One region of the Desulfofundulus salinus genome, then DNA from elsewhere that is predicted to be linked to it. Evidence: riboswitches for the same ligand, from Rfam matches in the RefSeq annotation. Region 1 holds a riboswitch; each other region holds the start of a gene.
The links. A riboswitch is a leader RNA that binds a small molecule or an ion and turns the genes downstream of it on or off. The one in region 1 is predicted to bind cyclic di-GMP.
Positions count from the first base shown of each region.

Region 2: it holds a riboswitch for cyclic di-GMP, as region 1 does, so the genes downstream of both, D7024_RS07095 (type II secretion system F family protein) here and D7024_RS11730 (HD-GYP domain-containing protein) in region 1, are expected to answer to the same signal.
Region 3: it holds a riboswitch for cyclic di-GMP, as region 1 does, so the genes downstream of both, D7024_RS07845 (HD-GYP domain-containing protein) here and D7024_RS11730 (HD-GYP domain-containing protein) in region 1, are expected to answer to the same signal.
Region 4: it holds a riboswitch for cyclic di-GMP, as region 1 does, so the genes downstream of both, D7024_RS03835 (ArsB/NhaD family transporter) here and D7024_RS11730 (HD-GYP domain-containing protein) in region 1, are expected to answer to the same signal.

Region 1 is NZ_RBWE01000001.1:2,293,455-2,301,271, forward strand. It holds gene D7024_RS11720 (DUF7125 family protein) at 1-1,239, opposite strand, end outside; gene D7024_RS11725 (hypothetical protein) at 1,243-1,611, opposite strand; gene D7024_RS11730 (HD-GYP domain-containing protein) at 1,675-2,307, opposite strand; cyclic di-GMP riboswitch class I at 2,403-2,493, opposite strand; gene D7024_RS11735 (methyl-accepting chemotaxis protein) at 2,821-4,380, opposite strand; gene D7024_RS11740 (YkgJ family cysteine cluster protein) at 4,581-5,243, opposite strand; gene D7024_RS11745 (PrkA family serine protein kinase) at 5,453-7,348, shown strand; gene yhbH (sporulation protein YhbH) at 7,360-7,817, shown strand, end outside.
Region 2 is NZ_RBWE01000001.1:1,390,002-1,397,818, forward strand. It holds gene D7024_RS07090 (type IV pilus twitching motility protein PilT) at 16-1,101, shown strand; cyclic di-GMP riboswitch class I at 1,170-1,261, shown strand; gene D7024_RS07095 (type II secretion system F family protein) at 1,229-2,548, shown strand; gene D7024_RS07100 (prepilin-type N-terminal cleavage/methylation domain-containing protein) at 2,670-3,167, shown strand; gene D7024_RS07105 (type II secretion system protein) at 3,421-3,546, shown strand; gene D7024_RS07110 (prepilin-type N-terminal cleavage/methylation domain-containing protein) at 3,543-3,929, shown strand; gene D7024_RS07115 (PilW family protein) at 3,970-4,584, shown strand; gene D7024_RS07120 (PilX N-terminal domain-containing pilus assembly protein) at 4,638-5,996, shown strand; gene D7024_RS07125 (hypothetical protein) at 6,097-6,591, shown strand; gene pilM (type IV pilus biogenesis protein PilM) at 6,622-7,686, shown strand; gene D7024_RS07135 (PilN domain-containing protein) at 7,683-7,817, shown strand, end outside.
Region 3 is NZ_RBWE01000001.1:1,529,510-1,537,326, forward strand. It holds gene D7024_RS07830 (ABC1 kinase family protein) at 272-1,948, opposite strand; gene D7024_RS07835 (2-phosphosulfolactate phosphatase) at 2,168-2,944, shown strand; tRNA gene D7024_RS07840 (tRNA-Val) at 3,116-3,190, shown strand; cyclic di-GMP riboswitch class I at 3,328-3,429, shown strand; gene D7024_RS07845 (HD-GYP domain-containing protein) at 3,758-4,375, shown strand; gene D7024_RS15365 (methyl-accepting chemotaxis protein) at 4,500-5,711, shown strand; gene D7024_RS07865 (DUF3352 domain-containing protein) at 6,048-7,817, shown strand.
Region 4 is NZ_RBWE01000001.1:750,932-758,748, reverse strand. It holds gene D7024_RS03855 (Crp/Fnr family transcriptional regulator) at 45-713, shown strand; gene D7024_RS03850 (4Fe-4S dicluster domain-containing protein) at 908-1,447, shown strand; gene D7024_RS03845 (nitroreductase family protein) at 1,444-1,965, opposite strand; gene D7024_RS03840 (universal stress protein) at 2,121-2,555, opposite strand; cyclic di-GMP riboswitch class I at 2,714-2,803, shown strand; gene D7024_RS03835 (ArsB/NhaD family transporter) at 2,958-4,355, shown strand; gene deoC (deoxyribose-phosphate aldolase) at 4,403-5,071, shown strand; gene D7024_RS03825 (glycosyltransferase) at 5,187-6,395, shown strand; gene D7024_RS03820 (ABC transporter permease) at 6,367-7,134, opposite strand; gene D7024_RS03815 (ABC transporter ATP-binding protein) at 7,151-7,817, opposite strand, start outside.

The DNA.
Region 1 (7,817 bases):
ATTATCGGTAATCAGGGATAATTGCGCTCTGGATACTATAAGAGGCGAAAAGAGGTCTTCGTTGAGCACCGTAAAAATAGTGGTGACGTGCCGCTTCCTGAGGTGTTGTCCTATCGCCCAGAGATAATCCCTGTACTTTTGTATATCGGTAACGCTGCTTTCAAAGGAGGAGATGCTGTCGATGACAAACCTCTCCACCTTTTTTTCCCTGATCATGTCCAGTATCTCAAAAGCGTGTTTATCTACGTCCAGTTCTATGGGGGAAATAAACTTGATCTCCAGCTGGCCCTCTGCCAGATATCTATCTATCTCCCAGCCCAGACAGCGGGCAGTATTCTGAAGTTGAACCGCAGGCTCTTCAAAAGAAAGGAATATCCCCTTTTCGCCTTTCTCAGCCCCTTCCAGTAAGAACTTTAGGGCAAACATCGTCTTGCCCGTACCTGTGGCACCGGAGATGAGTGTGATAGTTCCTTCCAGTAACCCACCGCACAACATTTCGTCCAGTCCACAGATCCCGAATTCCTTTCGCCCCAGCTTGACATCGTACCGGAGTTCTTCACCCTCCGGTCTCATCCTTGGGTACACTTCTATCCCCACAGGACCAATTTGAAACAAATGTTCCCCATATTGAAAACTGGTTCCCCTCATTTTCAGAATACGCATATACCTTTTTTGAAATCGCTTTTCTTCCTGTCCGTAAAGGTGAAAAATCCCATCGGCGATGGCAAACTCGCTCAGACGCGTCAGCTCCTGTTCTTCGTACTCGCCGACGAGAAACGCAGTGATCTCCCATATCGAAAGAACGGCAGCCAGCTCAAAAACAAAGGCCCTGAAGGTCTTCTCGTCCGGGAAGAGGTCCCTTATAACCTTGACACTATCGATTACAACTATGTTTGGCAAATGTTCTTTGATCATTTGAGTCAGGTAGTCCAGGCCCCTGCTCGCACCTTGTTTGCGCAGGACCTCCCCAAGATCCCCGTAAATAACCCTGTCCCCCAGCAAATCATCTGAGAAAAACTCAAAATCCTGGAGATGCCTCACCATCTTCAACTGTGATTCCGATATAGTGGTCAGGTATAGACTTTTGAGGCCGTTCCTGGCATTATTAAATATAATATGCTGGACGAATATCGTCTTTCCACTGCCCGGAGAACCGGAAACGATATTCAATGAATAAGCAGGTATGCCGCCACCAAGAATATAATCAAGATTTTTTATGCCCGTTATCAACCTCTCCATCTCTCATTCCCCCCTGGAAGCAGAAAGATCCCCGGCAAATTCCTCGTCCAGCTTCTTTCTAATCTCTTCCGCTCTTTCATGCCCGAGAAGCCTGGCCAGGATTTCTACATACCTGGTGATAAACTTCATAAACATGTCTTCGACCGGCAGGTCCGGGTTTTCCTCCAACCTGGCCGCCATCTTCGCGCACGATATCCCATTTTGATCGTACTGCAGGAGTTCTATTTCCTTGTATTCCAGCGAAACCTCCCATACGACCCTTTCCACCAGAAGATTCACGGAAAACGTCCCAAGGTACTTGGACGACGCGGTCCACATTTCTCTCAGCAAAGTTTCATAGTGCCCGATCCGTTTTTCGATGATTTCGCTCACAACAGCCCCCTCCATTTCAGCTAAAAGCTATCGCTCCAGTATGAACAAGGCCCGGTTTCCCGGTTAGTTATTTCGCAAGTGCTTAACACCTCCAGGAATATCATCAGTGATCCGGTAGAGTTCAGGATCTATTCCCTCAGGCACGACCCGGCAGCAAAACACTTCCACCAGCTGCGGGTCGAATTGAGTACCAGCACAGCGGAAGAGCTCCTCTGAGGCCATTTCTTTAGACATCCTGGGCCGGTAAACCCGATCCGAAGTCATGGCATCAAAACTATCAGCCACGGCCAGAATTCGCGCCCCCAGGGGAATGGCCTCACCCCCCAATCCTTCCGGATACCCGCAACCGTCATATCTTTCGTGATGGTAAAGGGCCATAAGGCTGATGGCTTTCATCCCCGGTATGGCCGAAAGGATTTCATAACTATAAACAGGGTGCTTTTTTATTTCCTCCCACTCCGCGGCTGTCAGTTTGCCCGGCTTATGCAGGATAGCACTGGAAATGCCCAGCTTTCCTATGTCGTGGAGCAACCCGGCCAGGTATATACGATTCTGTTCCTTTTCAGGCATACCCAATTTCTTCGCGAGCGCAGCAGCATAGGCAGCCACGCGCCAGGAATGATTGGAAGAAACCTTAAACCGGACCTCATGTAATTTCATCAACGCCCGGGCAGCATGGATAAATGTGGATTTCATGGAAGCACCTCAACGTATTTATTCTAAAAATTTCTTTAGAAAATGAAAAGCCGCAGGGAGAAAAATTTTACGCTTCCCTGCGGCTTCCCTTCTCCCCTTGCAACCCAGCCGTCATGGTTCCCCGCGGGGAACTTTAGACCTGTGGCTTTGCGTCCCCGGCTTTCGCCGGGTTTGCCCTCCGGAAAGTTGCGACTTTTCAAGAGGTATTTCAACATTTTTTCAAGATGTATTTCAACATTACCGTTAACTTTTCCTCCTGATTAAGGTGATTTTCGGTAATATCAACGGCATCCTCATCCTGAGAAAACCGTTCCAACGGCCCGGTAATAAAGGGCCGGTTCTGGGAAAACTCAAGCCTGAGTTGCTTCCTGGCCGTGCTCCGGCCAACCCCATTACACCGAATCCGCGCGGACCCGCATGAACGGGGTGTGAGAGGAGGGGGTTAGCCGCCCCCTCCTGCTCGATATCCTAAAAGCTCTTGCGTTAATCAATCCCCGCCGGCGGTCGGGGCACCTACATACGGAAGCGTACGGCTAACCTGTCCAGTTCGCCAGCCAGCGCGGTAAGCTCTTCGGTAGAGGCAGAGACTTCCTCCATTGCCGACGTCTGCTCTTCTGTTGTCCCGACAACGTTCTGCACGCCAGCCGACATTTCTTCCGCAGCGGCGGCCACCTCCTGGACCTGCCGCGCAACATCCTCGATGGCAAGGTTGATGGCCTTGATATTAGCCCCAACCTCGTTGATCACCCTGCTTCCCTCCGTGACCTCCGCCGCCCCGGCAGCCATAACTTCGACCGCCTTCCTGGACTCATTCTGGATCGTGGTGATCAGTTCGTAGATCTCCTTGGCGGCGCTGGCCGACTGCTCGGCCAGCTTACGGACTTCCTCGGCGACGACGGCGAAGCCGCGGCCCTGTTCCCCAGCACGGGCGGCTTCGATGGCAGCGTTCAGGGCCAGCAGGTTCGTCTGGTCGGCGATCTGGGTGATCAAGTCTACTATCTGGGTAATCTGGCCCGCGGTCTGGTTGAGAGCATTGATGGCGGAAGAAACGTTGGCGCTTGCCTGCTCAATGGCCTTCATCTGCCCGATAACCCGCTCGACACCCCTGGCACCTTCAGCGGCCCGGGCCGCAGCCTGTTCAGCCGCCGCTGAAACCTTCTGCACATTTTCGGTTACCTGTTCGACGGTCGAGGCCATTTCGCTCATGGTGGCGGCCGTTTCGTTCGCCCCGGCGGCGGTCTGCTCGGCCTGGGTGGCGAGCTGGGAGGCCGAGTCGGCCACCTGCTTGGACGTTTGGACTACCTGGCCAATGATCTCGCGCAAGTTTGTGCGCATGCGGTTGAAAGCCTCCGCCAAACGGGCAATCTCGTCCCGGGTGCGCACCACCAGTTCCTCGCCCGTGAGGTCACCTTCAGCGATACGGCCCGCTTCGCGGACGGTGGCCAGAATCGGACGGGTGATCATGCGAGTTATAAACACTGCCATGAGGAGCCCGGCGACCAGGGCAAGGACGCCCATAAGGATGACCAGAGAGCGGCCACGGGCGGCATAGGCCTGCATGTTATTCACGGCGTCCCCGGTCTTTTGTTCATTTTCCATAATCAGTTCGACCAGAATCTTTTCAACGTCGTCGGCATACGAAGCGACGCTTAGTGCTACGGCAACTGCTTCCTGAAACTTACCTTCCTTGGCCAGAGGAATTGCATAGACGGCAATCTGCCGGTCGTATTCAGTGACCTCGGCGAGCACTGTTTTCAATTTGGGCCGGGCCTGGGCAGTACAGTTATTTAGTCGTTTCCCCAGAAGGGTCTTCGTGTTCTCGATATCCTTTTGGTATTCGTTTAAGTATTTCTCGTCGCCATAGAGAAGGTAAGCCCGCAGATCTCTTGATGCTTCCTTGAAGGCGTCGGCGATCTGGTAGTCAAGACTGAGGCGTACCACCTGCTGATCGACATTGGCGGCATTCGAGATCGTATTCCCCATTATGAGCGACGACTGTATTGCCACGGCAGCCATGAAAAGAAGCAGCAAAACGAAACCGCCGCCGATTTTCATCCCAATAGACATTCTCATTTCAAGATCCCCCTTTGTATTAAGTTCAAGCAATTGAACTCAGATTGATGACAAATCACATCGTGCCCGGCCTATTGACGATGCCCTGCAGAATGTCGCCGTTAACGCCCACCACCTCGGGCGTCTTCAGTTCGTTTTCACGGTACGTGTGTACTTCCAAATCGCGATCTACCGTTAGGCCGAAGAGCCTGTCCAAAACTTTAACCAGAATGATCCGCGTATACTGATCCTTGGAAACGTCGCTCTTCCCAGGAACTCAGCACTTTAAATAAAGGGCGGCCGAAAATAAACAACTCGAACTCCTCACGCAATCCCAGTTCCTTTATGGCGTAAACACGTATGGCCAGGTCTTTACGGACAAGCTCATCCAGCCTGGCCAGGGTTTTCGATTTATCCGTTCCCCGGGACAGGTTGGAGAGCAACTCTTCAACCTCCTGGCAGGGACATTCCCGCTCATGCATCTCGATAACCTCAAGAATCGGGTCCCGGGGGTTGATAATGTCGGCGCGTACGATGGTGTTTCTGCCCACCACGCCTTCCAGCGCCGAGGTATCCCAGCATTTTAAAAGCCGGCATTCCAGCAGGCGGTGCTCGTAAATGGTGCACGCAGAGCTTTTTTCATCAAAAAAGCAGCAGGACCATTCCTTCCCTTTCCCGCGTACCTTGACCAGTTCCCGCGGTGCCGGTTTGAGAGCGTCCAGGAGTGGATCGAACACCAATTCACCCTTCCTGATGGTTATCAAGTCCTGATGCCCTACATATCCAGCCAAAAGGAGTTCCTTGTCTTCATGGTGGAGAGTCGGGCCGCCTTTCAAGCAACAGGTGCCACAACGTATACAGGAGTCCCTGTTAATTTTTTGCACCTTCTTTCTGCAAAATGTTGTTGCAAAAGGTCTTTTTACTTTTATTCGCTTCTTTGCCGGAAAATCCTTGAACAACTCCCCCGCCCGGGTGCATATATTGTCGGCTGACGGATTCTTCTACCAGCCCCGGGTGCATATAATGTACTACTCAACACTGGGAATGTACAAATCCGGCTTGTGGATCTGTTCCACGGCAAAGGAGTGAGACTATGGACTTCCTGAAGAGGCTGGAAGAACACCGGTCCCTGGAAAAGGAACTGGCCTGGGAGGGTACATTCCAGGAGTATTTGCAGATAGTTAAGGAACGTCCCTGGGTATGCCAGCTTGCCCACGCCCGGATCTACAACATGATCAAGGACGCCGGGGTAGAAGAGATAGATGGTGTTAAGCGCTATAAATTTTTCTCCAGTGAACTCTTCGGCCTGGATAGGACCCTGGAAAAACTGGTGGAGGAATACTTCCACCCGGCCGCCCGGCGGCTGGACGTGCGCAAGCGCATCCTCTTGCTGATGGGACCGGTGAGCGGCGGCAAATCCACCCTGGTGGCCATGTTAAAGAGGGGCCTGGAGCAGTACAGCCGCACCGACCGGGGGGCCCTTTACGGCATTAAAGGTTGCCCCATGCACGAAGAACCCCTGCATTTAATCCCCAGGGAGCTGAGGCCGGAATTTGAGAAGGAATACGGCGTTTACGTGGAAGGTGAGCTCTGCCCCTACTGCCGCATGATGCTGGAAACGGAATACGACGGCAGGATTGAAAATGTAAGAGTGGAAAGGATTTTCCTGTCTGAAGAAAACCGGGTGGGCATAGGCACCTTCACTCCTTCCGACCCCAAGTCCCAGGACATTGCCGACCTCACCGGCAGCGTGGACTTCTCCACCATTGCTGAGTACGGTTCAGAGTCGGACCCCCGGGCCTACCGGTTTGACGGCGAGCTGAACATTGCCAACCGGGGCATCATGGAGTTTCAGGAAATGCTAAAATGTGACGAAAAATTCCTGTGGAACCTCCTAAGTCTTTCCCAGGAAGGAAACTTCAAGGCCGGCCGTTTTGCCCTGATCTACGCCGACGAAATGATCGTGGCCCACACCAATGAAAACGAGTACAAGGCCTTTATCAGCAACAAGAAAAACGAAGCCCTGCATTCCCGCATCATTGTCATGAAGATTCCCTACAACCTGCGGGTAAGCGATGAAGTCAAAATTTACGAAAAACTCATCCGCCAGAGCGACCTGAAAGACATTCATATTGCTCCCCACGCCCTGCGGGTGGCGGCCATCTTCTCCGTTCTCTCAAGGCTGAAGGATAGCAAGAAACAGGGCATGGACATCGTGAAAAAGATGAAGCTCTACGACGGCGAGGATGTGGAAGGCTTCAAGCAAAAGGACGTTACCGAACTGCAAAATGAAGCGCCGGAGGAGGGCATGAGCGGAGTGGACCCCCGCTATGTGATCAACCGCCTTTCCTCAGCCCTCATCCGCACCTCCACCAGGTGCATTAACGCCCTGGATGTGCTGCGGGCGCTGAAAGACGGGCTGGACCAGCACCCTTCCATCACCAGGGAAGAGAAGGAGCGGCTTTTAAACTTCATCTCGATAGCCCGCAAGGAATACGACGAGATGGCCAAAAAGGAAGTGCAGAAGGCCTTCGTCTATTCCTACGAAGAGTCGGCCCGGATACTCTTCGACAACTACCTGGACAATGTGGAGGCCTATTGCAACGGAACCAAATTAAAAGATCCCATTACCGACGAAGAACTGGATCCCGACGAAAAATTGATGCGCTCCATTGAGGAGCAAATCGGCGTGTCCGAAAACGCGAAAAAGAGCTTCCGGGAGGAAATTCTCATCCGCCTGTCCAGTTATGCCCGCAAAGGTAAGAAATTCGACTACACCTGCCACGAAAGGCTGCGGGAAGCGGTGGAGAAGAAACTGTTTGCCGATTTGAAGGACGTGGTCAAAATCACCACCTCCACCAAGACTCCCGATGCCGAACAGCTCAAACGCATCAACGAGGTCAGCAACAAGCTCATTTCCGAGTACGGGTACTGTGCCGTCTGTGCCAACGAACTGCTGAAGTATGTGGGAAGCCTGTTGAACCGCTAGGGGTGAGGCTGATGTCCGGAAAATACATAATCTCCCGGGAAGACTGGTCGCTGCACCGCAAAGGGGAGATTGACCGGCAGCGTCACCAGGAGAAGGTCCGGGAGGCCATTAAGAAAAACCTGGCGGACATAGTCAGCGAAGAAAGCATCATAATGTCGGATGGGAACAAAGTGATCAAGGTTCCCATCCGATCCATAGAGGAGTACCATTTCCGGTTTGACCGGGGGAAAATGAAGCATGCCGGCCAGGGCGACGGCAAGAGCAAGGCAGGAGACGTACTGGGCAGCGATCCCCAGCAGGGGGGAGGAAAGGGCAAAGGTGGGGCCGGTGAGGAACCGGGCGTGGATTATTATGAAACCGACATCACCATTGATGAACTGGCCGAACTGATCTTTGAGGACCTGGGCCTGCCCAACCTGGAACAGAAGAAAAAACCCGAACTGGCTTCCGAATCGGTGGAATTTAAAGA
Region 2 (7,817 bases), 900 kb from region 1:
AGGTGTTGCGGCGGAATGCATGCCGATGAACTTTTAAAGCTGGCCTTCGAGCTGAAAGCTTCCGATATCCACCTTACTGCCGGCCGTCCGCCCGTCTTCCGGGTTCACGGGAAGCTTTTTGCGGCCGACGAGCTGGGCGCCCGGGCCGTGCCGGGGGTGGAGGATCTGCCCGTCCTCACCGCCGGGGATACCGAGGCCCTGGCCCGCCAGCTGATCCCCGGGGACCGGTTCCAGCAGTTCATGCAGGTGGGCGAGAGCGACCTGTCTTACGCCATCCCGGGAGTGGGCCGCTTCCGCGTGAACGCCTTCAAGCAGCGCGGTACGGTGGCCCTGGCCATCCGCCTCATCCCGGAGCGCATCCCCACCTTCGATGAACTGGGCCTGCCCGAGGTGGTGGCCCACCTGGCCAGGCGGCCCCGGGGCCTGGTGCTGGTTACCGGGCCCACGGGCAGCGGCAAGTCCACCACCCTGGCGGCCATGATCGACCTCATCAACAGCGAAAGCCGCCTGCACATCATCACCCTGGAAGACCCCATCGAGTACGTCCACCGGCACAAGAAGAGCCTGGTCAACCAGCGGGAAATCGGCCGGGACTCCCTTTCTTTTGCCGCCGCCCTGCGTGCGGCCCTGCGGGAGGACCCCGACGTCATCCTGGTGGGGGAGATGCGGGACCTGGAGACCATCGCTACGGCCATCACCGCCGCCGAAACCGGTCACCTGGTGCTGGCCACCCTGCACACCACCAGCGCAGCCCAGACCATCGACCGCATCATCGACGTTTTCCCGCCCCATCAGCAGCAGCAGGTCCGGCTGCAGCTGGCCGGCGCCCTGGAAGGAGTGATTGCCCAGCAGTTGCTGCCCCGCAGGGACCGTCCCGGCCGGGTGGCGGCGCTGGAAATCCTGGTGGCCACGCCGGCCATCCGCAACCTCATCCGGGAGGGGAAGACCCACCAGATTATCTCCCACCTGCAGACCGGGGCCAGGTACGGTATGCAGACGCTGGATATGGCTTTAAGAAACCTCGTCCGTACAGGGGTGATCGGCAGGGAGGAGGCCCTGGCCCGGGCGGCTGATGCCGAAAATTTGTTAAAAATGATTTAAAACAACCAGCTGGTTATTGACTGGCAGGGCAGCTGCCGTTAAGATAGTTTTCAGGAAGAGTGCGGCAAAGCGAAAAAAGGCAAACCTGCCGAAAGGCAGGGGCGCAAAGCCGCGGGCCTAAAGCGGCATGCAAGGCCGCCATGGCAGCCGGGCTGCCGAACTTTCCGGCACGTACTTCCAGGCGCGTCGCCTGGATTTTTATTTCCGGGAGGTGGTGAGGGGAGCTTTGCCCGTCTATGCCTATCGGGCCCGGGATTTAACCGGCAGGGTGGTTTCCGGCCGGCTGGAAGCCAGCGGACCAAGGGAGGCGGCCAGGATACTGCAGGGCCAGCGGCTCATCCCCGTGCAGATCCGGGCCGTGCGGGGGGGCGTCAGCCTGCCTATGCGGCTGCCTTCATTCCGGCGTGGAGTCAGGCTGAGGGAGCTGGCCCTCTTCTGCCGCCAGCTTTCCACCCTGGTCAGCGCCGGCGTGCCCCTGGTGGGGGCCATGCGCATCCTGGAGCTGCAGGTGGAGGGCCGGGTGCTCAAAGAGGTGGTGCGCGGGGTGACCGCCCGCCTGGAGCAGGGACACTCCCTGGCCGAATCCTTCGGCGCCTACACCTCGGTCTTCCCCGAGATCTTCATCAGCATGGTGGAGGCCGGGGAAGTGGGCGGCGTGCTGGACGAGGTGCTGGAGAGCCTGGCCGGACATTTTGAGAGGGAACACGAGGTGAGGGAAAAGGTGAAGTCGGCCCTCACCTACCCCACCATGGTCCTGGGCTTTGCCGTGGTCATCCTCACCTTCGTGCTCACCTTCGTCCTGCCCCCCATCATCAATACCATCCAGAACCTGGGTGTGTCCCTGCCCCTGCCCACCCGGGTGGTGATGGGAGCCAGCCGCCTGGTGGGGCGCTACTGGTACCTCCTCCCGCTGTTTCCGCTGGCGGCGGCTTTTGGCTTTCAGCGCCTGCGGGCCTCGCCCCGGGGCCGGGAGATCTGGGACCGCCTGGTCCTGAAAATGCCCGTATTCGGACCGGTGCTGAAAAAAATAATTATTGCCCGCTTCGCCCGCACCCTGGCCGCCATGCTCAAAGGCGGGGTGCCCATCATCCAGGCCCTGGAAGTGGTGAAGAAAACCGCCGGCAACCAGGTGGTGGCGGCCGGCGTGGCCAGGGCGCAGGAGAGCGTGCGGGAGGGGCAGGGCCTGGCCGGCCCCCTGGAAGAAAGCGGCATCTTCCCCCCGCTGGTCATCCGCATGATTGCCGTGGGGGAAGAAACCGGCAGCCTGGACGCGCTGCTGGTCCGCATCGGCGCCTTTTACGACCAGGAAGTGAACATCACCGTGGGCCGTCTCTCCAGCGTGCTGGAGCCGGTGCTGATTGTCTTCCTGGGCGGCATAGTGGGGTTCATCGTCCTTTCGGTGCTCCTGCCCATGTTCACCAGCATGATGCAGGGGCTGGGCAGGTAGGGCGGTGGTTTCAAAGGTGTTCTTACATACTCTAACCGGCCGTTTAGGCACCGTTTCCAGGTCAATTATTTAATTGACAACCCTTTTTATTAAGACACTACTTTTTGGGGAGGGAAAAACTATGCGCAAAAAACTCAAGGACAACCGCGGCTTCACCCTGGTGGAGCTGCTGGTGGTCATCGCCATCATTGGCATCCTGGCCGCCATCATCGCCCCCAACGCCTTCAAGGCCATTGAAAAGGGCAAGGTGGCGGCGGCGGAAGCGGATTACAAGGCCATCAAGGCGGCGGCGCTGAACTACTATACAGATACAGGTAAATGGCCTATGGCTACTGATAATTCTTGGTCCGACGAAACAGAGTGTTTTGTTACAGGAAAATCAGATTCTTCCCAGAACCCCGCTGGCTGGAACGGCCCCTACCTGGAGCGCTGGCCCAGCAAGAACCCGTGGGGCGGGACTTATACTTTTAAAAATGAAAGCTCAAAAAGAAGTCTTGAACTTAATTCTGTCCCCTCCAGCGCCGCAACTAAAATGAAAGCTGACCTTGGCAATGATGTAGTCGAGATAGACGGTTCGGGTGCTACTGTCACCGTCGACATTCTAATCTCGAAGGACTAAGAAGTTGTAATGTTATAAAAGTGATGTTGTGTCGTTTCTCTGAAGTAAGAGAGCGGCTAGAGCAAAGTACCGGTGAAATCTTTGAGTAAAAGCAGCGAGCATGCAACGGAGATATTGCGCGGTCGGAGTAGTCTGCCTGCGGCGTTCGGGTGCCGGGGCAGGCTACCCGGCCCCACCTTAATCTGCCCCGCCATTTTCCGGCAGGGGTGGGTGGTGAGTAGATGCGATTTCTTCCGGGGAAGGATGTGAGCCGGTGAGGTTTCGTCTATCAAACCTGCGCCGCGATCAGCGCGGCTTCACCCTGGTGGAGCTTCTGGTGGTCATCGAACCTTTAAGTACGCCTGCAATGCTTCATGTAGTAGACGAGGAATGGTTATGATTATGCGTACATTTTCCAGACATGACCGCGCCTTTACCCTGATCGAGGTCCTGGTGGCCGCCGCCATTCTGGTGCTGGTGGCGGCCACTGCCGTAAATCTGATGGTTTCGGGCAAAATGGCGGCTAAAGCAGCCTGGGAGGACACGGTGGCCGTTAACGCCGCCCAGGCCGTGATGGAGGAACTGCTGGCCGGCTCCCTTGCCGGCGGCGAAAGGCAGGATGAACCGCGGCCCTTTCCCGGCGCGTCCGGTTATACTTACACATATTCGGTAGAGACCTATCAGCCGGATGATCGGCTGGTCCAGGTGCGGGTCAACGTCCACTACCGGCACCAGGGGCGGGAGCGGCAGCTGGAACTGGTAACGCTGAAACGCAGGGGATGACGGCCGGCGCAAATTTGATGAGTTGGCGGGACGAGGCCTGATGGGACCGGTTAAAAAAGTTGCAGTGCGCAGAGCGGTTGGCGATAATAACGCGGCTATAACCGCTAAAGGAGCCGGGTACGTAAAATATGGCACGGCTGATACACCGGCCTCTGGTCGGCGGGCCGCCCTGCCGGGACTGGCGGTTGACCGCCGGGGCCTGACGCTGATCGAGGTTCTGGTGACGGCCGTCCTTCTTTCTTTAATCCTGGGGGCGGCCTATTTCGTCGTCGACAGCACCATGCTCAACTGGAAAAAAGGCGACGAGCAGGTTGACGTGCAGCAGAACCTGCGGCTGGCCATGGACCGGCTGACCCGGGAACTGAGGGTCAGTGCAGGGGTGGACGAAATAAATCCCCAATCATACATCATTTTTAAGAGCCCGGACAATACAAAATACATCAAGTATTATCTTTACGGCGGCGAGATCAAGCGGGCCACCAGCACTGATAAAGCCTCCTGGCAAGGGAATAATCCCGTGGCCGGGCGGGTTCAGGCGGTATCATTCCAGGGAGTTACCGGCTTGCCGGCTACGGTGGAGATAAAGCTCACCGGCACCAACGGTTTTGTCTTAACTTCCCGTGTGACCGTGCGGATGATGCGCGAACAAAATTGATTTTTCCGGGAATAGATGTTCTGTATGGAAGTGATTTGGGAGGGCGACCTGTATTGACCGGCGGGCAAAAGGGAAAATTCGAGAGCGGGCAGGTATGCCGGAGGCTCCCTGCTTTCTGGAAAAACATGCGTGCCGGAGCACAAAAAGGCGCGGCCCTGGTCACGGTGATCCTGCTCACCCTCCTGCTCCTGGTCTTTGCCGGCTCCCTGGTCCAGCTGACCACGGTGGACAAAAGAATGTCCGCCAGCCAGGTAGCCATGACCCAGGCCCTTTATTTGGCCGAGGCGGGAGTGGAAATGATGGTCGTCCGGCTGGCCGGGAATTTTGATGCCGGGCCGCCGTCCACGCCAATCGTGCTGGGGAACGGCCGGATTTCCAAAATTACCGTGAACCCGGTGGACGCCAGCACCAGAGAGATCCTGGCCGAGGGGCGGGCGGGCAACGCCCGCAAGGCACTCAAAGTGCGGGTGCAGCGCACGGCTACTCCCGTGCTGCAGAACGCCCTTTGTGCCGGAAATTCCCCTAACTTAAGCGGCAACGTATCTATTAGCGGTAACTTGTTGATTAACGGCAATTTGGAAACTGGCTCCAGTATAAGCCTTACCAATTCCAGGCTGGTGGTGGTGAAGGGCAATCTGGATAATAAAAATGGTAGCATCAACATTTTGTCCGGAGGCAGCCTTTTGGTGGGAGGCAACCTCTATAATAGACACGGCCGCATTGAAACACCGGGCTACCTCCAGGCAGACGGTGCCATCGATAATTCTTCAGGCACCGTGATTTTCTCCCCCGGCGGGACCTACTTCACCCCCGCCACGCAATATCCGGCGGGCACGTTTATCATTCAAAATGACGGCCAGGTACCCCGGCTGGACGGCCCGCGGGAAAATATTGCTGCCCTTGTAGAGCCGGCCGCCCTTCTGGATCCAGCGGGAAAAGTGGCTGCCTACCAGGGCTATCCCCGTTTGGGTGTAACCGAAACGGGAAACAGGTTCGAGAGCAATCTTACCGGCAGGTCTGCCGGGACCTATTACCTGGACACCGGTGGAAAGGAACTCTGGCTTGAGGGTACATACAGCGGGAAATGGGTTATTGCCGTTAAAGGGAACGTGGAGATCAGCGGCGATTTGCAGCCGGCAAATGCAGGCCGGGACGTCCTGGTTTTGCATGTAGACGGTACGGTTAGCGTACACGGGAATGAAAACGTCAGCGCCGTTATATATGCGTGCCGGTTCGAAGCCGGCGGGAGCAGTACCATCAGGGGGACGGTGGTTGCCCAATCTTTTGATGTCAGTGGTAACGTAAGCCTGATCCAGGATAATGACCTGATCCAGAACGCCGTTCCCGTCCTGCCGTCAGACCTGGTCACTGTGAAAATTATTTCCTGGCAGGAGGAATACCCCGTATTTTGATTTCCCGAGCCTGCCCGTACGTCCTGAAAATTTGGTAACATATCCATTTCAGGGTTTCCTTTAAGCAGGACTTTTTTACTTTCGCCACGAAAATATATGCATGTTTCGGCAGTGTTCGTTCCCAAAAGTTATATCCTCGCCCGGGGGCATTACTTTACTCGAGGTTCTTGTCTCCACGGCCATCAGTGCCACCCTGCTTTTAATTGCGGTGCCCGCCGTACTTAACGGTTTGAGCAAGTACGCCCTGTACACCAGCGCCCGCCAGATAGCTACAGATATTCGCGGCTGGCAGCAACAGGCCCTTTCCGCAGGGGATACCATGTCTACTTACAGCATACAGTTTGATCCTTTCAACGACGCCTATCATTTAATGATTAATAATGTATCCAGACAAAAGCAGTGTCTCCCTGTTTACCTGGACCTGGTCTCGACAAATTTTCCGTCCAATGAGCTTAAATTTAACCTGCGGGGGATCCCCATTTCCGGTGGCGGGACGGTTACCTTGAGTGAAAAATTGACCCGAAGACGGTATTACGTCATTGTCGCCCCTGTTACCGGAAGGGTGCGAGTTTCTCCTCTGCCTCCGGCAGGTTAATCCAGATTATTTAATAATGGAAGGTCACCAATGTTCAGAAGCAAAACTTTTACTGCTGTTGACATCGGAGCGGGCGAAATCAAAATTGCGGTTCTTTCCTGCTGCCGCCGGAGGGTGATCTGCAACCTGCTGCATCGTTACTTGAGCCCCGGCATGGAGCACCTGGAAGAGGACAGGACTGATGAACTGGCCGCAGCTCTCAAGGCGGCCTTTAAATCTGCACCCGGAGCAGGAAGAAAGGTAATTACCGCCATCGGGGGGCAAGGAGTGATTACCCGGCAGCTGCGCCTGCCGGCAATGCCAATGAAGGAACTGGAACAGGCGGTCGTGTGGGAGGCGGAGAAACTGGTGCCGCTGCCCGTCGATGAACTGGTAATCCGGCCCGTGGTGCTTGGGGAAAGCCAGAACGGAGAAAGCGGGCTGTTTCATGTCCTCCTGGTGGCCGTAAGAAAAGAACTTGTCTACCGTTATTACGAGGCCTTCGACCGGGCCGGCCTGCAGGTTACGGCCATCGACCTGCATCACCTGGCCCTGTGGCGGGTCTTTCACGGTTCTTTTGGATACCCGGTTCATGACGGTGGGGTACGGGCAGTGCTGGATCTGGGTTTTTCTTCCGGTCAGTTTATCGTTTTAAAAGGACAGGAACTGGTTTATGTGCGTTCTTTGCCGGTCGAATTGGGAAGGTTGCTGCCCGCGGGCGTTTTTGAACCGGCACCGGCAGAACCTGCACCACCCCCCGGGGGTGAGGAAATACCGGGCGGGGAAGCCGCTGCCGCTGCGGAAGAACTGTCCGGTGAATATGCCGGTTATGATGAAGCACAGTTCGAACTTTTGGGGGAGCTGGTACGGGAGATCCGCCGCTCCCTGGACTTTTACCAGCTGCAGGAGCGGGACAACCCGGTGGAAACCCTGGTGGTTACCGGCGGCTTCAGCAAAATCAAGGGGTTACCTGCTTATCTGGCTGACCAGCTGGGAATAAGAGTGGCGGCCGGTTTTCCCCGGCTGCCCTTCCGGGATGTTAAGAATACTCCCCAGGTGCTGGACCCGGGCTTTTCCGTGGCGGTGGGCCTGGCTTTGCGGGAGGTGCTAAAGTGAATTACCGGGTTAACCTCCTGCCTGCGGAACTGCAACCCGGGCCCGTCCTGGAACCGAAACGCCTGCTGTTGATTTCACTGGCTACCCTCACAGCAGGGGGGCTTGTTACTGCCTGTGTCTTTTGGGGCATA
Region 3 (7,817 bases), 760 kb from region 1:
AAACAGGGTAGTTGGAAAGTGGGGATTACTCAGAACTTCCATACAGAAACAGGCCCTGCCCGGAGCAGGGCTTATTTCTTTAAGCGAAAGTTAATAAATTCTTAACACAAATGCAGTAAGTTTTACACATTTGTGGGGTAAAATGATCAATATGACAAACCTGTGATGTGGAGGTGTTTTTATGCATAGATTTATCCTTTTTGTGCTGCTTCTGGCATTAATGGTCATCATGATCCCGGGCCTGCGCCCGCCGGGGATTTAACCATCATAACTAAAATCTCCGGGAACGCAAAATGGAAAAGATCAGGGCCACGCCCAGCACTCCCCCGACAACAAAAGCGGCCTCCACTACAGGCAAACCCCAGAGAATGGTATAACCCCGCCCCAGCAGCAGAGAAGAACCCACGATCAAAGAACCCAAAAGGATACCCAGAACCAGGCGGTTAACCATGGCGTTGAGCTGGCCGAACATGCGGTTCAGGTCCGGGTTTACCGCTTTTATTTTTAATTCACCCCCTGCGGCCAGGTCCAGCACCCTGTCCAGGCGGTGAGGCAGGTGGGTCAAAAGCTGGTGGTAGTCTTCCAGGTGCTCCAGCACCAGCCTTTTTATCCCCGGCAGGCTGAAACGGCGCGCCAGCAGGCGTTTGCCCATGGGACGGGCAATCTCCACGATGCTCAATTCCGGGTCCAGCTGCGCAACTAAACCTTCAGCGGTAACCAGGGACTTCACCAGCAGGGTGAACTGGGTGGGAACGCGGATACGGTATTTGAAGGCCACCGCCATTACATCCCCTAAAGATTCGGCCAGGCTAATCCGGCTCAAGGGGATTTCATAATATTTTTCCCTCAGGGCGTCGATATCCCGGTGCAGGGCGGCCCGGTCCACATGGGGTGGCACTACGCCCAGGTCTTCCACCGCCCGTACCACCTGGGAAGTGCTCCGCCGGACCAATCCCAAAACCAGAGCGCCGATTTTTTCCCGCACCTCTTCATTCAGGCGCCCCACAATGCCAAAGTCCATAAAGGCCACCCTCCCGCCGGGCAGGGCGGCCAGGTTGCCCGGGTGGGGGTCGCCGTGGAAAAAACCGTGCAGCAGGATCTGCCGCAGCAGGGCATCGGCGAGGTGCCGGGCCACCACCTGCCGGTCAATGCCCCGGCGGGCCAGCTCTTCCGGGTTAGTCAGTTTCACTCCCTCTACGTACTCCATGGTCAGCACCTTGCTGGTGGTGTAATCCCAGTACACCACCGGGAAATAGACCGTGTTGTCGCCGGCAAAATGCTGGCGAAAGGTATCGGCATGGCGCCCTTCCACAGTGAAGTCCATCTCTTCCCGCAGGATCTTTTCAAACTCCTCCACCATTTCCTCGAAGCGATAAAGCTCCCGCCAGGGCCCGTGCCTGTCCACCAGCCGGGCCACATCATGGAGGATTTCTATATCTGTGGAGAGAATTTTTTCCGTGCCCGGCCGCTGGACCTTGACCACCACCGGCCTGCCGTCCCGCAGGTTTGCCCGGTGGACCTGGCCGATGGAAGCGGCAGCCAGGGGGGTAGCTTCGAAATGGGCAAAGATTTCCTCCAGGGGCAGCCCCAGCTCCATTTGAATGCGTTCCCGCACCTGGGCAAAGGGGAAAGGGGGCACCCGGTCCTGGAGCTTTTCCAGCTCGGCAATATATTCCGGGGCCAGCAGATCGGAGCGGGTGGAAAGCACCTGTCCCATCTTGATAAAAGTCGGGCCCAGTTCCTCCAGGGCCAGGCGCAGCCTTTCGGGCGGGGAAGGCCGTTCCACCACGGGGGCCTGGCGTGCCGGTTTGTGCCGGCGGCCAGGGCCCAGGAACTCGCCAAGACCCAGCTGTTGTGCCAGGTACCCGAAACCGTGGCGCACCAGGACGTTGGCAATTTCCCGGTAGCGGGCAAAATGCTTGTACCTCTTGCGCAGGTGCAGCTGCATAAAACATCCTCCCCGGGCCGCCGGCAGGCGCCGCTGGTTATTACTTATTTTTTCCACAACCGCCTTTTAAAACCCTCTTCGGGTGCGGCATATTTGTATACTGTGGAAGCCCTTTAAATTTTCTTGCCGCCAGAGATAGGAAGCAGTATAATATTTGCGGTCCCCCGGACCAAATTCAATGCAAAGCCATAATCACTTTGGTGAAAGGGTTTTTAAATCATGCGCATCGACCTTCTTCCCACTGCCGAAAGTATAGTTCCGGCCGAACTGGCCGGGTGTACCGCGGTGGTTTTTGATGTGTTACGGGCCACAAGCACCATTGTCACTGCCCTGGCCCACGGCTGCCGGAGGGTGGTTCCGGTGGTAGACGCATCCGGAGCCAGAGAGCTGGCGGGCAGGCTGGCCGGGGAAAACACACCGGTACTGCTGGCAGGTGAGCGGGGTGGTCAAAAAATCCCTGGCTTTCCTTACGGCAACTCTCCCCTGGAATACCCGCCGGAAGTGGTGGGCGGCAAAGTGCTGGTCCTTACCACCAGCAACGGCACCCGGGCCCTGAACGGCGCGGCAAAAGAGGCCCACACTGTGCTGGTGGGAAGCCTGCTCAATGCCCGGGCCGTGGCTCAAAAGGCCTGCCGTCTGGGCAGGGATATAACCATGGTTTGCGCGGGCACGCAAGGTCAATTTTCCCTGGAGGATACCCTGGCAGCGGGAATGGTGGTGCTGGAGATTGTGGAGATGCTGGACCCGGGCTGGCTTTGTTCAAACCACCAGCCGTCTTCCTCCCTGGACCTTGCCGACTTCGCCGTAGCCGCCCTGCACCTGGCCCGAACCTACCGGGACAACACCCGCCGGGCTTTTGACCACTCCCGCCACGGGCGCAGGCTTTTAAACATGGGGCTGGCGGCTGATCTGGACTGGTGCGCTTCCCTGAACACCTTCCAGGTGGTGCCGGTGGTAAAAAAGGAGAGTAGCTATTTAATCATTGAAAAGTGTTGAAAACTGCTATATTCGGTTCGCCAGGAGCAACAAGGCCAGGAAAATAAACTCCGCCGCTCTTGAGCTTTGGACGATGGCACGAAAAAACAGGTGACCCCCTCTTGCGTTTGGCCGGCAAATATGCTAAAATAACACATGCAAGCGGGTTGGCCCCGCGGTAAACTACAAAACGGGCGCGTAGCTCAGTGGGAGAGCGCTTGACTCACATTCAAGAGGTCGCTGGTTCGAAACCAGCCGTGCCCACCAGCAAAATCAGAGCCCCGGAAAACGGGGCTTTTTGCTTTGCCCGAAAAACCTTGATTTTAAAGGACTCAAGTATGCTAAAATTATGTCGAAATAAGGTAGTGGGGTCGAAAAGTTAAAAAGCTATTTTGTTCAATCCGAATCCTGGAGGGCAAACCCGGCGAAAGCCGGGGGCGCAAAGCCACAGGTCTAAGGTTCCCCAAAGGGTTGCTACGGGGAACTATGACGGCTGGGTTGCAAGGGAGAAAGGTAGCTGCAGGAAAGCGTATACTTGTCTCCCTGCGGCTTTCTTAATTTGGAATAACGTAAAAGGCGGAGGTTTGAGCAAGTATGAAAGAATCCCTTATAGAACGTCAGTTCGGGGGGGGGGGGGTAACCTGTCTACATCTGGCCTTATTTATTAGCCCTATAAACAACTCTTTTGGGGTTCCCCTTCTTTGGTTCCCTCCTTTTTGGTTCCCCTTTTTACGCTCCCCACCCTTGTACCCGCCACCATCATTCCTATAAGAAACTGTTCTCATGAGTTTTTTCTACCGTTTCCATGGTAATTTCCATGATAGAGGTGTTTCCATGAAGCCCACACTTATTAACGCTGCTCGGGTACTGGTTCGGGTGCAGGAATCTCGATTTAAGTCGGACTGCCTGCATTCTCAGCGCGTGGCCTTTTATGCGCTCCTGCTGGCCAGGGAATTGGGATTGGACGAAAAATACCAGAAACGCGTCTACTTAGCTGGCCTTCTGCACGACATAGGCAAAATAGGAATCCCTGACTATATACTGTTTAAACAGGGCAAGTTGACTGCCGAGGAATGGGAGGAGATAAAAAAGCACCCGGTTTTCAGTTATGAAATTCTCTCAACCATTCCCGGTATGAAAGAAATTAGTCTCATGGTACTGCATCACCACGAGAGATACGATGGAACGGGCTATCCCGCTGGACTTGTAGCTCAAGATATACCTCTGGGGGCGCGCATTTTAGCCGTTGCCGACAGCTTCGACGCCATGACCACGGAGAGGATCTACCGACCTTTTCCATTATCCCGGGAAGAGGCTCTGAAGGAAATGCACTGCTGTGCCGGAGGGCAGTTTGATCCACTTTTGGTGGAAGTTTTTAGTCGCTTGATAGGACGGGGAGAAACTGATTTGAGCCTCTACGAACGAGAATTTACGACTAGTTTTTATCCCTGAATCCGGGCGAACTTAAGCGTTTGAACCAGAGGGTGCAAATCCCGACTGTACGGACCAGCAGGTAAATAGTTCACCAGTTGGACTTAAATTTAAACGTTCACGAAAAGGAAAGGGTGGGGTTAAGTTGCTGTTCTTTAGAAAGAAAAGTGAGCCGGGTACCTCCAATACCTTCAATTCGGGTGATTTGCTTTTTGGGCTTAGCGTAGGTCGTTTCATTATGGCGCACACAGATCTCCTGGCCCTGTGGAGCCGCTTGAGGGCAGATGAAGCGGCCCGCGAGGCGGAGGTTCAGGCATCGGGTTCTCAAGAACTCTCTGCCACTATCGAGGAAGTCAATGCTTCCGTGGAAGAATCGGCTGCCGCTCATCACCAAATGAAACAGCTGGCAGAAGCCAATCGCTCGGCACTGGCGGAGATGGACAGGCTTTTAAAAGTTGTGGCTACCGGTATACAGTATATGAGAGACCAGTTGAATGAAGTAAGCCAGCGTTTTAATCAGGTCAACCAGATTGGCGAAGAAGTTGCGGAGATTGCAGAACAGACCAACCTCCTGGCACTGAACGCTGCTATAGAAGCTGCCCGGGCTGGCGAACACGGGCGTGGTTTTGCCGTAGTAGCTGAAGAAGTAAGGAAGCTGGCGGGGAAAACGAAGGATGCGGTAGGGACTGTGAAAGAATTAACTGCAGAAGTGGGTCAATTATCAGAGTCAGCCAACCGCAGCAGCAAAGAGGTAACGGATTCCTTTGAGGTTTATTCCAGGCAGGTTACCTCTGTAGTACAAAGCATAGACGAAAGCATGAAGCAGGTGGAACTTGCAACCAGCGCCCTCGACGAAATAACCCGGGTCATGAATCAGGTTGCCACTACGACAACAGATCTTGCCCAGTCGTCCCAGCGGCTTGCCCAAATAACAGCCTTCGGTGACTCCTGTACGGCCAATGCCAGCCACATCCGTGAAGTCACCATGCCGGTTCTGGAAGAACTCCTGGTCGAGATAACCGAAGATACGCCGGTTCATACCCTGGCAGCCAGGCTTTTCGACCATGCCCGGTTCATTAACACTGTAGTGGCGAAAGTTGGAACAGGTGAAAAATTATCCGACCATACCGAATGCGCCTTTGGACGCTGGTATATAGGTGAGGGCGGCAGACAGTTCGGCCACTTGCCTGCCTGGCGGGCTATAGACGAGCCTCACCGCCTGGTTCATACTGTCGGTGCTGCTCTGGTGAGAGAAGCCCGGGCAGAAGCAGCCGAAGAATTGGCCCAGGCATCCCTGGAACTGCTACGTTGCTTCGTGGCGCTGAAAAAAGAGATTGCCAAAATAGCCAAAAGTTAAAAAGAGAAGGACTTAGGTAAAGGAATTGTTTCGGAACCCTATTTCGACCTGGAAACACGGCTAAAGATATGGACATTTTGTTATTTCCTGGGTGACGACCTGTACCTGTTTATTGACAGCCGGGTGAATTAAAAAAGATTTCAGCCACCACAGAAAGGTTAAAAACACCTGGAAGGAAGTACGGGCGAAGATGTACAACGCGGAGCTACTGCTCCAGGGGTATGCCCAGGTCATGACGGTCCCGCCCAATGTCAAGTGCGCGGACATGTTCCTGAAGTTCCAGAGAGAAGCCAGGAAAATAAGAAACTATTTCTTCAAGAAAGGAGTTGGTTCAACGTGGAGTGTGCGAAATGCAACGCCACGGTCGAGAATAAGGAGGCAAAATTTTGCCCCTTCTGCGGCACTCCCCTGAATGAGTTCGCACCACCGCCCAGTCCTTCGAAATCAAAAAAGGCCATCTGGATTGGGCTCGGCGTACTCACCTATCTTCTTCTTGTTATCGGTTTTGTTGCCCGAGAATCCCTCGCCCAAGTACTCCCATTCCTTAGCCCGTCTAACAGTGCCCGCGCAGCCAAACTGGCACCAGGCAATACCGACCTGTTTTTGGTCGTTAATCCCAATCTGGACCAGGTAAAAAATTTTGCCCGTATCAGAGACATTTACCTTTCCATCCCGGAAGTTAAAGATGCTTTCGACGATTTGCGAAGGGACTTTGAGGATGAATTCGGTTTAGACTTCAATGAAGACGTAAAACCCTGGCTTGGCAGGGAAATAGCCCTAATTGTCCCTAATTACAGCCACGAGGAGTTATACCTGCTCGCTGTTTCTACCACCAATATGAAAAAAGCTTCGGCCTGCTTACAAAAAGTGCGCCAGCACTGGGAAAAAGAAGGTATGGCATTCAAGGACCGGACTTATCAGGGGGTCGAGATAACCGTTGAAACCGGGGGTTCTTCACCGGTAGCCTACGCCCTGCATGAGGGGTTTTTGCTGCTGGCGGAAAGCGAGGAAGCCATCGAAAAGGCAATAGACATGACCAGGCAAAAAGGTGCGGCCACCCTGGCCAAAAATGAAAACTACAAAAAGGTAATGAAAAAGCTGCCAGCAAACAGGTCGGGTGCTTGCTATATCAACGCTGAAAACATTCCCGATATTATAAAGGACGAGTTGAACACGGATTTTCCCGTTGAAAGCCTTCACCACCTGGAAGCATATCAGGGGTTGGGCTTTTCCATAAGCTTTACCGGAGAAGGGGTGCGCTTTGACTACTCGCTGGCCTACGATAAAGAAAAATTACCCAAAGACCTTCCCCCTCCCGAAAAAGTTGAGAAGACCATCACCCTGGCTCCCGAAAACTCCCTGGTATTCATAGGGGGCGTTCACCTGAATTACGTAATGGAAAAAATTCTGGAAGACATTCAAAAAGAACCCGATTTTAAAGACATCGACGCGGAAATCGAATACAATTTGGGTATAGATATTGAAAGTGATCTCCTTTCCTGGTTGGGCAGTGAATATGGTCTGGCTATTGTCCCGGATAGAGACGGGTTATTGGGTAAAGAAACTCACCTGGGGATGCTCGCCATGTTTTCCGTAAAGGATATCCAGAAGGCAAAAAGGTTAATGGACAAGATAGCTGATTTGCTAGATGAAGAAGGATTTGTTTCGGATTCTGTGAAGGTTGACGGCAAGAACATCAAATATTTCTATGACCCGTATACTGAGGCATTTATGCTGGGCTACGGTTTCACGGATAATATTTTGGTTATTGGATCCTCGGAAAATCTTGTTAAGGAGGCCGTAACGGGCGACGGCAGCTCCCTGGCCGACAGCAATACATATAAAAAAGCATTTGCCAGCCTTCAGCCCAAATACGAGGGTTGTATTTTCATTGACGTGGAAAGAATTGTTGACACGGTACGTAGCAACCTGGACAGATTGGACCGGAGATCTTTTGATCGAGAAGTCTACCCATTTGTAAAGCCCCTACAGGCGGTAAGCTACCGGCAAGCAAGGACGGATGACAACTTCCTCTCCGGTACGTTGGTCGTTTTCGTGGAAGAGCCTGTAAACTTTTCAAGAAAGGAACTTAGCTACGAACTCTAA
Region 4 (7,817 bases), 1.5 Mb from region 1:
CTTGCTATAAACAAACCCTTTCTTTACCGGGAGGGATAGACGGCATGTCACTACCGCATGTGGAAAAAGCGGCATTAAATGAAGTGGAAAGGGCACTTATTCGCCAGGCGGGATTTACGGTGCATTATCCGAAAGGTCATGTCATTTTTGCCGCCGGCGATCCGGCCGACCGGGTCTACCTGGTGGAAAGCGGCTGGGTAAAAATCTACCGCCTGAATGCCGACGGCCGCCGGGTCACCGTAGGCAGTATTCGCAGCCCCGGGGAGTTAATGGGTCTGGCCGAAGCCCTGTGGGGAGGGGAACGTACCTGTTTTGCCGGTGCGATCAGCAACGTCAGCCTGGTGGTTTTGCGTAAAAACAAATTTGAAGAGTTAATGGGCGCCCATCCTTTTCTGGCCATTAAGGTAGCTAAATTACTGGGAGTACGCATGCGGGAAGCGGAACAGATTATTCACGAGATGGTTTGCTGGCAGGCTCCCGGACGGCTGGCCCTGGCCCTGTTAAAAATGGGCGAACGCTGCGGCATGGAAACAAAAAACGGCATAAAACTGGGCGTACAGCTTACCCACGAGGAACTGGCAAATATGGTAGGAACCTCCCGGCAGACGGTAACTTCTCTATTAAACACCTTCAAGCAGGAAAAAAGCATTGCTTATGAAGGAAGAACCATCAGCATCGTAGATCCAGATAAGCTGGCCCGGTGGATTATGTAAGTGTAGCCGGCCTTACAGATCCGCTTGAGATACCTAACAAACCCCGCAAAAGAGCGGGGTTTTTTTTCTTGACCGGTGAATCCGGTCAAAGTCTACCATTATTTATAAATAAAAATAATGCTTTAAAGAAGGTTATCTAATAAAAGTATCGAACTATAGTCAATATTACAAAGGGACTGTTGGGAGGCTAATCAATGAGCAAGTATTACCTGTACCAGGACGAGAAAAGATGCATTTCCTGCCGCAGCTGTGAAGTGCAGTGCAAAGTAAACAAGGGGCTTGGCGTGGGACCCAAGCCAAGTAAGGTTGTTACGGTAGACCCTGTTATCAGAAGCGGTCAAGCAATGGCAACGTATGTTTTCACAGCCTGCCACCACTGCGAGGACCCCTATTGCGTGCAGGCCTGCCCGGTTGGAGCCGTCCAGAAACGCCCCAGGGACGGCATTGTGTTCATTGACCGGGAACTGTGTGTTGGGTGCCGGAGCTGCATTATGGCCTGCCCGTGGGGTGCGCCCCAATGGGATGAAGAAAAAGGTGTAGCTGTGAAATGCGACTACTGCAAAGATCGGATTGATGCCGGGCTCGAGCCGGCCTGCGTTACCGCCTGTCCCACCAACAGCCTTCTCTTTGGCCCGGCTGAACGCATGCCGGACGTAAAAAGGGTTCGTTATATCCGCAAAAGATTTACACCGCTTCGCAAAAAAGCCGGCCGGAAATCCCGGCCGGTGGCCTAAATGTAACTCACAATCTCTTCTATTTCCCTCCTCTTGGGCCTGCGGGCCGGATCGTCGGCCGGGTAACCCACGGGAATGATGGCCACGGGTATACGCCCCGCGGGGATACCCAGGCACTCTTTCACCCGTTCCTCGTCAAAAGCACCCACCCAGCAGGTTCCCAGGCCCAGGGCATTTGCGGTAAGCAGAATATTTTGCACTGCCGCAGCCGTATCCTGGTAACAATAAAGCTGCCGCCCCCGCTCACCGTAAACCCGCGCCGAGCGTTCCGGTTCGGCGCAAACCACAATCACCACGGGCGCCTGGGCAATAAAACGTTGATTTAAAGCGGCCTGTGCCAGGGCTTCTTTTTTTTCCTCCCGGGTAACCACATAGAAAAACCAGGGCTGCAGGTTACCGGCAGAAGGGGCCCAGCGGGCCGCTTCCAGGAGTTGATCCAGCAATGCCTCGGGCAGCGGGTCGGGTTTATAGTGCCTTACGGAATACCGGCTCCTCACCAGGGAGAGAATCGTGGACATGATCAATTTAACCTCCTGCATCAAAGTGCTCTTATGTTATACCCCGGAATTCTCATCTCGTGTGTTTACCCAATCGTATTTTTACCAAATACCAATTTAATTTTCAATAATAAAAACCCCGGAAGAGTACAGCTACATTTTATTAATCATATTTATCACCTGACAATCATTACGGGGCAGGGGGCGAGGTGCAGCACTTTATGGCTCACGCTGCCCAGGAAAAGGGACTTAAGATCGCCATAACCGCGGCTTCCAACGACGATCAGGTCAAATTGACCCTCCGCAGCCAGCCGACAGATGGCTTCAGCGGCATCTCCCCGTTCCACCGCCGTGGCTATGGCCTGGCCTTCTGCCCGAAAAATTTTTTCTACGGCGGCAAAGACTTTTTCCGCGCGGGCTTCTATTTCTTGATCCAGCTCTTTTTGCTGAAGCCAGGCACATACTCCGGGTTCGGGGAAAAGTTTATAACAGGAAGGCCCCACGTACAGAGCCGTAACTGCGACTTCCGGGTTTAGTTTGCTTAAGCGCAAAGCCTGCCTGGCAGCACGCAGTGAATTCTCCGAACCATCCACGGCCAGAAGGATTTTCATGCAAACCACTACCTCCCCAAAGACAATCTTTATTGCAAGATCTTCTACGTTCTAGTGGGAGAAACCTGCATTATTAATAAATTGATTAAATTCCTATTGCCTCCATAGGCCCTGACCACTTATAATACTTATGTAGTAAAGTGAAAAGTGTACGTTCCTTACGGGTTGGGCAAACCGGGCGAAAGCCCGGGACGCTAAAGCTATGGGTCTAAGGTCCTTTTCAGGACTATGATCGCCAGGCTGCAACGGTACCGACTGCTGGGGGGGGTAGTCACTTGGCTACCCCCCCCCTTTAATTTTGCCTGAAATTAGTCACATTTCTGGTCTAATGGAGGTGGTTTCCTTAAATGTAGTAAGACTGGGTGATTATCGAAATACTATGGATGAAAGGAGATGGGAAATTTGTCGGCTCAAACGCAAGTTATTTTAGCTACATCCGTCTTTTTACTCACCTATGCTATAATTATTTCGGAAAAGATTCACCGTACCGTGGCTGCCTTTTGCGGTGCGGCGATAGTCATACTGGCCGGTATCATTACCCCGGAACTGGCCGTCCACTACATCGATTGGAACACCATTGGCCTTTTAACGGGCATGATGATCATCGTGGGCGTTACCCGTGAAACGGGAGTTTTTGAGTACCTGGCCATCAAGGCGGCCAAAATGGCCCGGGGAGAACCCCTGCGTATCCTGGCATCCCTCTCCCTGGTCACGGCTGTACTTTCAGCCCTGCTGGACAATGTGACCACGGTACTGCTCATCGTGCCCGTTACATTTGCCATCGCCCACAAACTAAAAGTAAGCCCCCTGCCCTTCTTAATTTCTGAAATTATCGCTTCCAACATTGGGGGAACGGCCACCCTGATCGGAGACCCGCCCAACATCATGATTGGTAGCGCCGTAAGGCTCGGGTTTATGGATTTTGTGATTAACCTTACCCCGGTGGTGGTAGTGATTTATGTCTTGACGATCTTTATCCTGCGCCTCATTTACCGCCGGGACCTGGTTACAAACCCTGAGAATCAAAAAAGCATCCTGGAGCTAAATGAATGGGACGAGATTAAAGACGCCTCTTTGCTCAAGCCCTGTCTTTGGGTTTTGGGTTTAACCATTGCCGGGTTTGCCCTGCACCAGTTCCTGCACCTGGAGAGCTCGGTGATTGCCCTGGCCGGGGCGGCCCTGTTGCTGGTAATCACCCGTTCCGACCCGGAACATGCCCTGCACGCCGTAGAATGGCCGGTTATCTTCTTCTTTATCGGCCTGTTTGCCCTGGTGGGAGCGCTGGAAGAAGTAGGGGTCATTGAAACCATCGCCCATTTTGCCCTGGAGGTTACCGGGGGAGAACTCCTGCCGGCGGGCCTTTTGATTGTCTGGCTTTCGGCCCTGGCCTCGGCCTTTGTGGACAACATCCCCTTTGTGGCGACCATGATTCCTTTAATTCAGGACATGGGCCGCCTGGGGGGCATAGAAAACCTCAATTTCCTGTGGTGGTCCCTTTCCCTGGGAGCCTGCCTGGGTGGCAACGGCACCATCATCGGTGCTTCGGCCAACGTGGTAGTGGTGGGCATGGCTGAAAAGAGGGGTACTCCTATCAGTTTCCTGGGTTTCTTTAAAGTAGCTTTTCCCCTCATGATCCTTTCCATTGTCATTGCCACAGCATACCTGGTGGCCTGGCTGCAATTTAATACCACCCTGGTGCTGGTAAGCACGCTGGCAATAGGGCTGGCCTTGAGCCTGCTGTTAAACCTGCTGCAAAGGCAGCTTAAAATAGAAACCACGACCCCAGCAGGCAACCAGTGATTCCCTGCGCCGTTTAATAACAGTAATTTTATAAGGGGGGTTGGCGGTTGACCAGAAACCAGCTGGCCGCCATGATTGATCATACCCTGCTTAAACCCACAGCCACCACCCGGGACATCCGGCAACTTTGTATTGAGGCGATGGCTGAAGGATTCGCCGCCGTATGCGTTAATCCCGCCCATGTGGCATATGCCGCGAAAATACTTGCCGGTTCCCGTGTGGCAGTGTGCACGGTGATTGGCTTCCCCCTGGGGGCAACCACGCCGTCCGTAAAAAAGAAGGAAGCTGAAGAGGCCGTCAGAAACGGCGCCAGGGAAGTGGACATGGTCATAAATATTGGCGCCTTGAAGGAAGGAAACTATGATCTCGTTGTGGCCGATATCCGGGGAGTGGTGGAGGCAGTGACCGCCCTTTTGCCCGGGGGGCTGGTCAAGGTGATTATCGAAACAGGCTACTTAAACCACGGGGAGAAGATTACCGCCTGCCGGCTGGTACGTCAGGCAGGCGCCCACTTTGTAAAAACCAGCACCGGTTTTGGCCCGGGCGGGGCCACGGTGGAAGATGTGGGGCTATTGCGGGAAAACCTACCCCCGGAAATTGGCGTAAAAGCCTCGGGGGGCATTCGTACCACCGGCCAGGCCCTGGCCCTGATCCGGGCCGGGGCCACCAGGCTGGGTACGAGCGCCGGCCCGGCCCTGCTGGCCGGCCTGGAGTAAAGCGAATAACACGATAAAATATTTCCTCCATCTATGTTGGGCAGGTGGAGGAAAATTTTTTTCCGGGCGAATATACTAAGGGGTTAGAAAACACTGCAGAGGAAGAGGGTCATTCATGGCTGGTATCAGGGATTATCAGGCTATTGTTGGTGAACAACTCATCGAAGAGATCTATGAGCTGGCCCGGCAGCTCATAGGGTGCAGGGTTCAGCACATTAATTCCACCTTTGCCGGCGGCGGAGTGGCGGAAATTTTAAAACGCCTCGTGCCCATGATGCAGGAAGCGGGCTTAGAGGTGCGCTGGGACGTCATCAAGGGGGATGAGGAATTTTTCCGGGTGACCAAAACCTTTCACAACGCCTTTCACGGCGTACCCGTACAAATAACGCCCGCCATGCTGGACACCTACCGCCGGATATCCCGGGAGAACTACGACCTGGTAGAACCCCGGGCGGACTTTGTCATTCTCCACGATCAGCAGCCCCTGGGCCTGGCCGAAATCCGTCCCGGCCACCCGGGCCGCTGGCTGTGGTACTGCCACATTGACCCGGTAGACGTGGACCGGGAGGTGTGGGATTTTTTGAGACCCTGGGCAAGGCGTTGTGACGCCGCCATCTATCATATCCCGGCCTACGCCCGGAATCTGGGCCACCGGCAATACTTCATGCCCCCGGCCATCGACCCCCTGGCGGAGAAAAACCGGGAGGTATCGTCCAGTGAGATTGCCGCGGTTATGGAGCGGCTGGGCATACCGGCTGACCTGCCCCTGGTGGTGCAAATTTCCCGGTTTGACCGACTCAAAGACCCGTTGGGGGTTATCCAGGTCTTTCGTCTGGTGCGAAAGGAAATACCATGCCGCCTGGTGCTGGCGGGGGGTGGAGCCTCCGACGACCCCGAGGGCATCCAGGTGCTCCAGGAAGTGCGGCAAGCAGCCGCCCATGACCCGGACATCTTTATCCTGGAACTCCCCCCCACCAGCGATCTGGAAATCAATGTGCTCCAGCGGGTTGCCGCAGTGGTGGTCCAGAAATCGGTACGGGAGGGTTTCGGACTGACCGTAACCGAGGCCATGTGGAAATCCCGCCCGGTGGTAGCTTCCCCCGTGGGCGGCATTACGGTGCAGTTAATCCCCGGGCAAACCGGGCTGGCCGCCGCCACCACCGGAGAAATGGCCCGGGCACTGGTGAGGATTTTACGCGACCCGGCCCTGGGAGAGAGGCTGGGTCAAAACGCCAGGGAACATGTCAGGAAGAACTTTACCCTGCCCATTTATCTAAAACGGTGGCTGGAAATGCTTACGGCCGAGAAGAATTACCCGGTATGATCAATTGCTCGGCCTTGCTGAAATAAGCCCGGTAAAGAGTAAACCCCAGGGCAATGCTTGAAATGGCCGTGGCGCTGCTGAGCATCAGCATAACCATGATCTGGTACTTAACCGCCAGCAAGGGATCGGCCCCGGCCAGGATGGAGCCGGTCATCATCCCCGGCAGGGTAACCAGCCCAACGGTTTTCATAGAATCAATGGTAGGCAGCATGCCCCCTTTAACGGCCGCCTGCAGAACGCCTTCCACCGCCTGCCGGGGAGATGCCCCCAGGGCCAGGGCGGCTTCCACCTCCCGCCTTTGCCGGCGGATATCGGCTTGAAAACGGTTGAGCACCAGGCCGGCAGCCACCATGGCGTTGCCGACAATCATCCCCGCCACCGGAATGACAAAGCGGGGGCTACCATCGATGATGTGGAGTGAGAGCATCAGGCCCAGGGTAACTACTTCCCCCAGCCCAATAGCCAGGATCACCCGCCAGAATATCCCCGGGATCTTTTTGCCCTTTCCGGCCGCATTGTGGGCGGCTACCAGGGTCATCAGCAACAATACCCCCGCGGTAAAATACCAGCGGTCCTGCCTGAGCACAAAGGTCAGCACATAACCGATAGCCAGCAACTGCAAAAAAGTACGGACCGTCCCCACCAGCAAATCCCGCTCCAGGCGCAGCTGCTGCCACAAAGACAAAAGCATGGCCACCAGCACCAGGGCCAGCGTGGACAATAGAGCTGCATCGGTCAAGGGATTTCACCTCTTTTCAGGGCCGGCAGCACCTTTGCGGGGTGTGCCTGCCCTCCTGGAAGAACTGGCGCACCCAGGGATCGACATCGCCGCGCATGAAATCCTCCTTCGGACCGCAGGCCGTAAGGCGCCCCTTTTGTATGACGGCCAGCACCCGGGCTACCCGCAGGGCCTGGGCGGCATCGTGGGTTACCCACACCACGGTGAGGTCATTTTCCCGCTGCAGCCGCGTGATCAACGCTTCTATCTCATCCCGGGCCCCGGGATCCAGGGCTGAAGTGGGTTCGTCCAGCAAAAGGGCCGCCGGCCGGTTGGCCAGCACCCGGGCCAGGGCAACCCGCTGGGCCTGGCCACCGGAAAGGCTGCTCACGTCCCGCCGCAAAAACGTGCCGTCCAGCCCGACCTGTTCCAGCAACTCTGCCGGCTCTACGCGCGGGGCCGAGCGGGTAACCCGGGGACCGTAAAGGAGGTTTTCTTCTACGGTACCGGGAAAAAGGACCGGGGTTTGAAACAACATGCCCACCTGACGCCGCAGTTCCCGCACGGGATACCCTTCCAGGGGCTTGCCCTGCCAGTAAAGCCTGCCCCGGCTGGGTTCATCCAGACGGTTTAAAAGACGCAGCAGGGAACTTTTACCCGAACCCGACGGCCCCACCAGGGCCGTGATGGTACCCCCGGGAAAG